Regions from separate parts of the Pseudomonas sp. 18-147 genome, predicted to be linked through region 2. Evidence: riboswitches for the same ligand, from Rfam matches in the RefSeq annotation. Region 2 holds a riboswitch; the other holds the start of a gene.
What was found. Region 2 has a riboswitch for cobalamin ahead of cobG (precorrin-3B synthase). Riboswitches for the same ligand answer to the same signal wherever they lie in the genome.

Region 1 (3,401 bases), 1.9 Mb from region 2:
CGGACGCCCAGCGCGACCACGCCTGGTTCGAGGGTGCGCTCGGCCGCGCCCGTTCCCAGGCCTTGCGCGTGCTAGGCCTCGACCTGCTCGGCCTGCTGCGCGCGGCGCGCAAGGTGGCTCGCGAGCGGAGGCTGCTCGATCCGGCCAGCGCGCACGCCTTGCAGCCCTGGCTGGAAGAACTCGAGGCACTGTTGCGCGAGGGCCGCCAGGCCGAGTTCGAGGCCTGCCGGCAGCGCTTGCGCCTGGCGCTGGACGCGGCGCACGGACAGTTGCACCTGTGCCTGGTCTGCCTCGAACGCCTGCTCGGCGAGGCGAGGGCGGCCGGGCGCAGCGTCGAGGCGCTGGTCTATGGCGCGCCCACCCGCCAGGCGCCGGGCGCCATCGCCTGGCACCGGGACATCGAGCGCGGCGTGCTGTTCGGCCTGCGCAGCGCCCTGGCGTTCCTCTGCGTGGCCGCGTTCTGGCTGGCCAGCGCCTGGCCGAGCGGGTTGGGCGCGGTGTCGATCACCGGCGTGGTGCTGAGTCTCTTCGCCAGCCGCGACAACCCGGCCCAGGCCGGCCTGAACTTCCTTCGCGGGATCCTCCTGTCGATCCCGCTGGCCGGCTTCGTCGCACTGTTCTACCTGCCCGGCGTGGACGGCTTCCCGCTGCTCTGCCTGGGCCTGGGCGTACCGCTGTTCTTCGCCGCGCTGTGCGTGAACCGGGCGAGCCTGGCCGGGATCGCCTCGCCGTTCTGCATCTTCTTCGTGAAGAACGTCGCGCCGAGCAACAGCATGAGCTACGACCTCGCGCACTTCCTCAACAACGCCCTGTCGACGGTGCTCGGGGTGGCCTTCGCCGTGCTGGTGTTCAACCTGGTCAGCCTGCGGCCGGGCGAACGCCATTACCGGCGCATGCTGCAGGCCACCCTCGGCGACCTGGCGCGGCTCACCCTGCGCTCGCCGGCGCAGGCCGAGGCCTGGTTCGGCGGGCGCACCGCGGATCGCCTGATCCGCCTGGCGCAGCGCTACGACCGTTTGCCGGAGGGGCGCCGCCAGCCCTGGTCGGACGGCCTGATGGGACTCGACTTCGGCGACGAGCTGCTCTACCTGCGGCAGTGCCTGGAGGAGGTCCCGGCGTCCCTGGCGCAGGCCCGCGACCGCTACCTGCGGCGCCTGCGCCTGGCGCTGCTGGGCGATGGCCCGCGGGCTGAGCGTGAACACGCCCTCGACCCGCCGACCGCGCGCCTGCTCAAGGCCCTGGCCGCCAGCCCGCTGGCCGGCAGCGAACGCGGCGAGCTGGCCGGCGCCGCGCTGGTGCAGTTGCAGGCCACCTGGCGGCAGTGGTGCCGCAGCCATGCTCCGGCCGGGACGGCGCTGCGCGCGGACCCGCTCCCCGGAGCCGGGCGCTAGTTCTGCGGTGGCCGCCCACATTGACCGCGCAAGCCCCGAACCACTAAGCTGCGCGCCTTGCGACAGGTGCCCCGCAAGGGGTGAAACAGGGAAGCTGGTGCGTTCCGTCGGAACCAGGCCAGCGCTGCCCCCGCAACGGTAGGCGAATCAGACAGCCGCTCGATGACCACTGTGCTCCGGCATGGGAAGGCGCGGCTGGAAGCGTCCAGCGCTTCGCTCGCGAGCCCGGAGACCGGCCTGACGCACCCACGGCATCGCGGAGGGCGCTGTCGGACGTCTCCTGCCGTCGCTTCGTCCTCCGTCTGCCTCGACCCAGGTCGCGCGGGTGAGAGCGACGGAGCAGCGCAGAGCATGAACAGAGTTTTCCTGACCCCGGCAGCCGTGGCGCTGTGCGGCGCGTCTTCCCTGAGCCTGGCCGAACCGGTCAGCCTTGCCGACCAGGTGGTGACCGCCACCCGTACCGCCCAGACCGCTTCCCAGAGCCTGGCGGCGGTGAGCGTCATCGACCGCGAGGATATCGAGCGCAGCCAGGCGCGCAGCGTGCCGGAGCTGTTGCGCCAGGTACCCGGCGTGTCGCTGGCGAACAACGGCGGTTTCGGCAAGAACACCACGCTGTTCCTGCGCGGCACCGAGTCCGACCATGTGCTGGTGCTGATCGACGGCATCAAGGTCGGCTCGGCCAGCGCTGGCCTCACCGCGTTCCAGGACTTGCCGGTGGAGCTGATCGAGCGCATCGAGGTGGTCCGCGGGCCGCGTTCCAGCCTGTACGGCTCGGAGGCCATCGGCGGGGTGATCCAGATCTTCACCCGGCGCGGCGACGGCCAGGGCGCCAAGCCGTTCTTCTCCGCCGGTTACGGCACCCATCAGACCCTGGAGGGCAGCGCCGGGGTCAGCGGCGGCGCCGGCAACGGCTGGTACAGCCTCGGGGTGAGCAGCTTCGATACGGCGGGGATCAATACCAAGCGCGCCGGTACTGCGGGCTATGAGCCAGACCGAGACGGCTACCGCAACCTGTCCGGCAACCTGCGCGGCGGCTATCGCTTCGACAATGGCCTGGAACTCGACGGCACCCTGGTCAGGGCCAAGTCGCACAACGACTATGACCAGGTCCTCGGCAACTCTGGTTTCAATACCAACGCCGACGGCGAGCAGAACCTGGTCGGCGGCCGTGCCCGCTTCACTCCGCTCGATCCCTGGCTGGTGACCCTCCAGGCAGGGCGCAGCGAGGACAAGGCCGATGCCTATCAGGATGGCCGTTTCTACTCGCGCTTCGATACCCGTCGCGACAGCCTGTCCTGGCAGAACGACCTGACCCTGGCCGAAGGCCATGTGCTGACCCTCGGCTACGACTGGCAGAAGGACGAGATCAGCAGCAGCGAAGCCTTCAGCGTCGACTCGCGGCTGAACAAAGGCTGGTTCGCCCAGTACCTCGGCCGGTACGGTCGCCAGGATTGGCAACTGAGCCTGCGCCGCGACGACAACCAGCAGTTCGGCGTGCACGACACCGGCAGCGCCGCCTGGGGCTACGCGCTGAGCGACGCGCTGCGCTTCACCGTCAGCTACGGGACGGCGTTCAAGGCGCCGACCTTCAACGAACTCTACCTCCCCGACTACGGCAATCCCGACCTGGACGCCGAGACTTCGCGCAGCCTGGAGGTCGGTCTCAGCGGTACGCACGACTGGGGGCACTGGGCGGTGAATGCCTATCGTACGGACATCGACTCGCTGATCACCTATACAACCCGTCAGGGGCTTTATGTGCCGTTCAACATCGACGAAGCGCGCATCCGTGGCGTCGAACTGGTCCTCGGCAGCCAGTGGCTGGGCTGGGACTGGAACGCCAACGCGACCTTCCTCGACCCGCAAAACCGTTCCGGCGGCGTCAACGACGGCAACGAACTGCCGCGCCGGGCGCAGCGGATGTTCAACCTGGAACTGGACCGGCGCTTCGAGCGTCTTTCGCTGGGCGCCAGCGTGCACGCCGAAGGCCGACGCTATGATGACCCGGCC
Region 2 (3,401 bases):
GCGGCGGGCTTGCGCAATTCCAGCAGGGTGATCGGCAAGGCCTGGCGCCAGGTGTCGAAACCGCCCAGCGGTCGCGCGTGGGCGACGCCGAGGCGGGTGAGGTCGCCACCCAGGCGTTGCTGCCAGTCGAGCAGCACCCGTTCGCTCTGCAGGGTGACCGCGTTGGCGAGCAGGCGGCCGCCGGGCCGCAGGCGCTTCCAGCAGGTTTCCAGCACGCCCTCGGCGGTGACCCCGCCGCCGATGAAGATGGCGTCCGGCTCGGGCAGTTCCAGCAGCGCCTCCGGGGCGCTGCCGGCGACCAGGTGCAGGGTCGGTACGCCTAGGGCGTCGCGGTTGTGGCGGATATGTTCCTGGCGCTCGTCGTTGGCTTCGATGGCGATCGCCCGGCAACTGGGGTGCGCGCGCATCCATTCGATGCCGATGGAGCCGCAACCGGCGCCGACGTCCCAGAGCAGCTCGCCGGGGCAGGGCGCCAGGCGCGCCAGGGTCACGGCGCGGACGTCGCGCTTGGTCAACTGGCCGTCGTGGCGATAGGCCTCGTCGGCCAGGCCCGGGGTCAGCGGCAGGCGCACGGCGCCGGCGCCGGCGCGGCATTCCACCGCCACCAGGTTGAGATCGGCGGCGCGCGGCAGCGACCAGTCGCCGGCGAGGCCGTCGAGACGGCGCTCGAGCGGCCCGCCGAGGTGTTCCAGCACGCTCAGGCGACTGGCGCCGAAGCCACGGGCGTTCAACAGGCGGGCGATGGCGGCCGGGCTGTCGCCGTCGTTGCTGAGGACCAGCAGGCGCCGGCCGTCGTGGACCTGTGCCTGCAGCGCCGCCAGCGGGCGCGCCACCAGCGACAGGCAGGCGACCTCCTGCAGGGCCCAGCCGAGGCGGGCGGCGGCCAGCGAGAGGGAGGAGGGCGCCGGCAGGACCCGCAGTTCGGTCGCCAGCAGTTGCCGGGCGAGACTGGCGCCGACGCCGAACAGCATCGGGTCGCCGCTGGCCAGCACGCAGGTCGGCTGGCCGCGCCGGGCCAGCAATGGTTCCAGGGAGAACGGCGTCGGCCAGGTTTCGCGGGCGGCGCCGATGCACGGCGGCAGCAGTTCCAGCTGGCGCGCCGCGCCGACGATCCGGCTGGCTTGCAGCAGGGCACGCCGGGCCTGCTTGCCGAGGCCGGGATAACCGTCCTCGCCGATGCCCACCAGGGTCAGCCAGGGCGGCGTCGAGTCTGCCGATGACACGGTTCCGATACTCCTGAAATGCGTCTGTGAAGGGCCCGCGACGGCTTCCGGACGGAATGGGTTTTCCCGGCCCCGGGCTGGGCGGCATAATAGCGCGTTCGTCGGTGCCCGGCCCTTTCGCGTTAGCGCGGGGCCAACGAGGGCCGAAGAGGGAACACGGAGCCGCGGTCTTTTCGAAGCCCGGGCCTAGCCGTGGCTGCCCCCGCAACTGTATGCAGCCTGTATTCGCGCCATTCGCCACTGGATTACCGGGAAGGCGGCGCGAAGCGGAGGTTCCTCCCCCGGGTGGAACGCCGGGCTGCGAGCCAGGAGACCTGCCGCCGAAACCAGTCGCGAGTGCCAACATCGGGCGGGGTGTACCGATGCCGTGGTCTGTCCCTGGGGGACAGCGGTGCGGTCGCCGCGACGCCGATTCGAGTAGCGTTTTTGAACGACGACCAGACCCCGGCGCCCCTGCCCGTACCACGTCCGTCGCCCTGTCCCGGCCTGCTGCGTATCGTCCAGGCGCTGGACGGCGGCATCTGCCGCATCAAGCTCGACGCCGGCCGCCTGGACGCCGCCCAGGCACGCGCCGTGGCGGCCGCGGCGCGGGATTGCGCCAGCGGCGTGATCGAGGCGACCAACCGTTCCAACCTGCAATTGCGCGGCGTCCGTCGCGGCGAGGAAGAGCGGCTTGTCCGCCGCCTGCTGGACGCCGGCCTCGGTCCCCGGCATGAGTCCCTGGCCGGCGCCGACGACGTGCGTAACCTGATGCTCAGCCCGGCCGCCGGGCTCGATCCGCACCTGTCGCTGGACGTGCGCCCGCTGGCCGCTCGGCTGTTGCTGCGGCTCCAGGCGGACAGCCGCTACCACGCGCTGTCGGCCAAGTTCGCCATCCAGCTGGACGGCGGCGAAGACCTGGCGATGCTCGAACATCCCCATGACATCTGGCTCTCGCCGATGCCCGCGGCGCCGACCGCGACGCTGGTCTTCGGACTCGCCGGCTGCCCGGCCCGCGACCGCCCCCTGGCGGCGTTGCCGGCGGAGCGGGGCGAGTCCCTGGTGCTGGCGCTGCTCGACCTGTTCCTCGAGCGCGCCCAGCCGCAACAGACGCGAATGCGCCACCTGTTGCAGGAGCTGGCCGGAGAACCCTTGCTGGAGGCCTTGCAGGCGCGCCTGGATTTCCCTCTGCGGCGTGACGAGCGGGTGGCGGCCTGGCGGCGTTCGCCGGGGCGTCCGTGGAGTCATCTCGGCGTCCAGCCGCAACGCCAGCCGGGCCTGGTGATGGTCGGCGCGGCGGCGCCGCTCGGCCGGCTCGACAGCGCTTGCCTGGAAGGCCTGGCCGAGCTGGTCGAACGCCATGGCGACGGCAGCCTGCGCCTGACCCCCTGGCAAAGCGTGCTCCTGCCGAACCTGGCGCACGCCGAGGCCGACCAGGCGCTGCTCGGCCTGCGCGGACTCGGCCTGCTGACCGAGCCCGATGCGCCGTTGGCGCGGCTGATCGCCTGCAGCGGTTCCAGCGCCTGCGCCAGGGGCCTGGCCGACACCAAGGGCGACGCCTTGCGCCTGGCCGAACGCCTCGGCCCGCGCAGCGACCTGCCGCAACTGCACCTGTGCGGCTGCGAACGGTCCTGCGCCGCCGCCCACCGCGCGCCGCTCACCCTGCTGGCGCGCAGCGGCGGGTTCTACGACCTGTACCGGCACGACCCATGCCACCCCGGATTCGGCCAGTTGCTGGCCAGCCGCCTGACTTTCGCCACGGCCGCCGACTACCTGGCGGCCCTGCCTTCCCAGCCCACTTCCGGAAAACCCGCATGATTGACTACATCCGCGATGGCCAGGCGATCTATCGCCAGTCGTTCGCCACCATCCGCGCCGAAGCGAACCTCGCCGGCATCCCGGCCGACCTTGAAAAGCTCGCGGTCAGGGTGATCCACGCCTGCGGCATGGTCGACGTGGTCGACGACCTGCGCTTCTCGCCCGGCGCCGGCGCCGCCGGCCGCGCCGCGCTGGCCGCCGGCGCGGCGATCCTCTGCGACGCGCGGATGGTCGCCGAAGGCGTGACCCGCTCGCGGCTGCCCGCCGCCAACCGGGTGATCTGCACCCTCAACGAAGCGGACGTGCCGGCGCTCGCCACGGAACTCGGCAATACCCGCTCGGCGGTGGCCCTGGAGCACTGGCGCGAGCACCTGGAGGGCA

Region 1: another riboswitch for cobalamin. It lies ahead of btuB (TonB-dependent vitamin B12 receptor); the one in region 2 lies ahead of cobG (precorrin-3B synthase).

The regions. Positions count from the first base shown of each region.
Region 1 covers NZ_CP182296.1:4,257,824-4,261,224, reverse strand. Annotated here, with positions in the region: gene ACM0M4_RS20140 (FUSC family protein) at 1-1,391, shown strand, start outside; cobalamin riboswitch at 1,439-1,646, shown strand; gene btuB (TonB-dependent vitamin B12 receptor) at 1,743-3,401, shown strand, end outside.
Region 2 covers NZ_CP182296.1:2,373,727-2,377,127, forward strand. Annotated here, with positions in the region: gene ACM0M4_RS11440 (bifunctional cobalt-precorrin-7 (C(5))-methyltransferase/cobalt-precorrin-6B (C(15))-methyltransferase) at 1-1,223, opposite strand, end outside; cobalamin riboswitch at 1,309-1,559, shown strand; gene cobG (precorrin-3B synthase) at 1,650-3,020, shown strand; gene ACM0M4_RS11450 (precorrin-8X methylmutase) at 3,017-3,401, shown strand, end outside.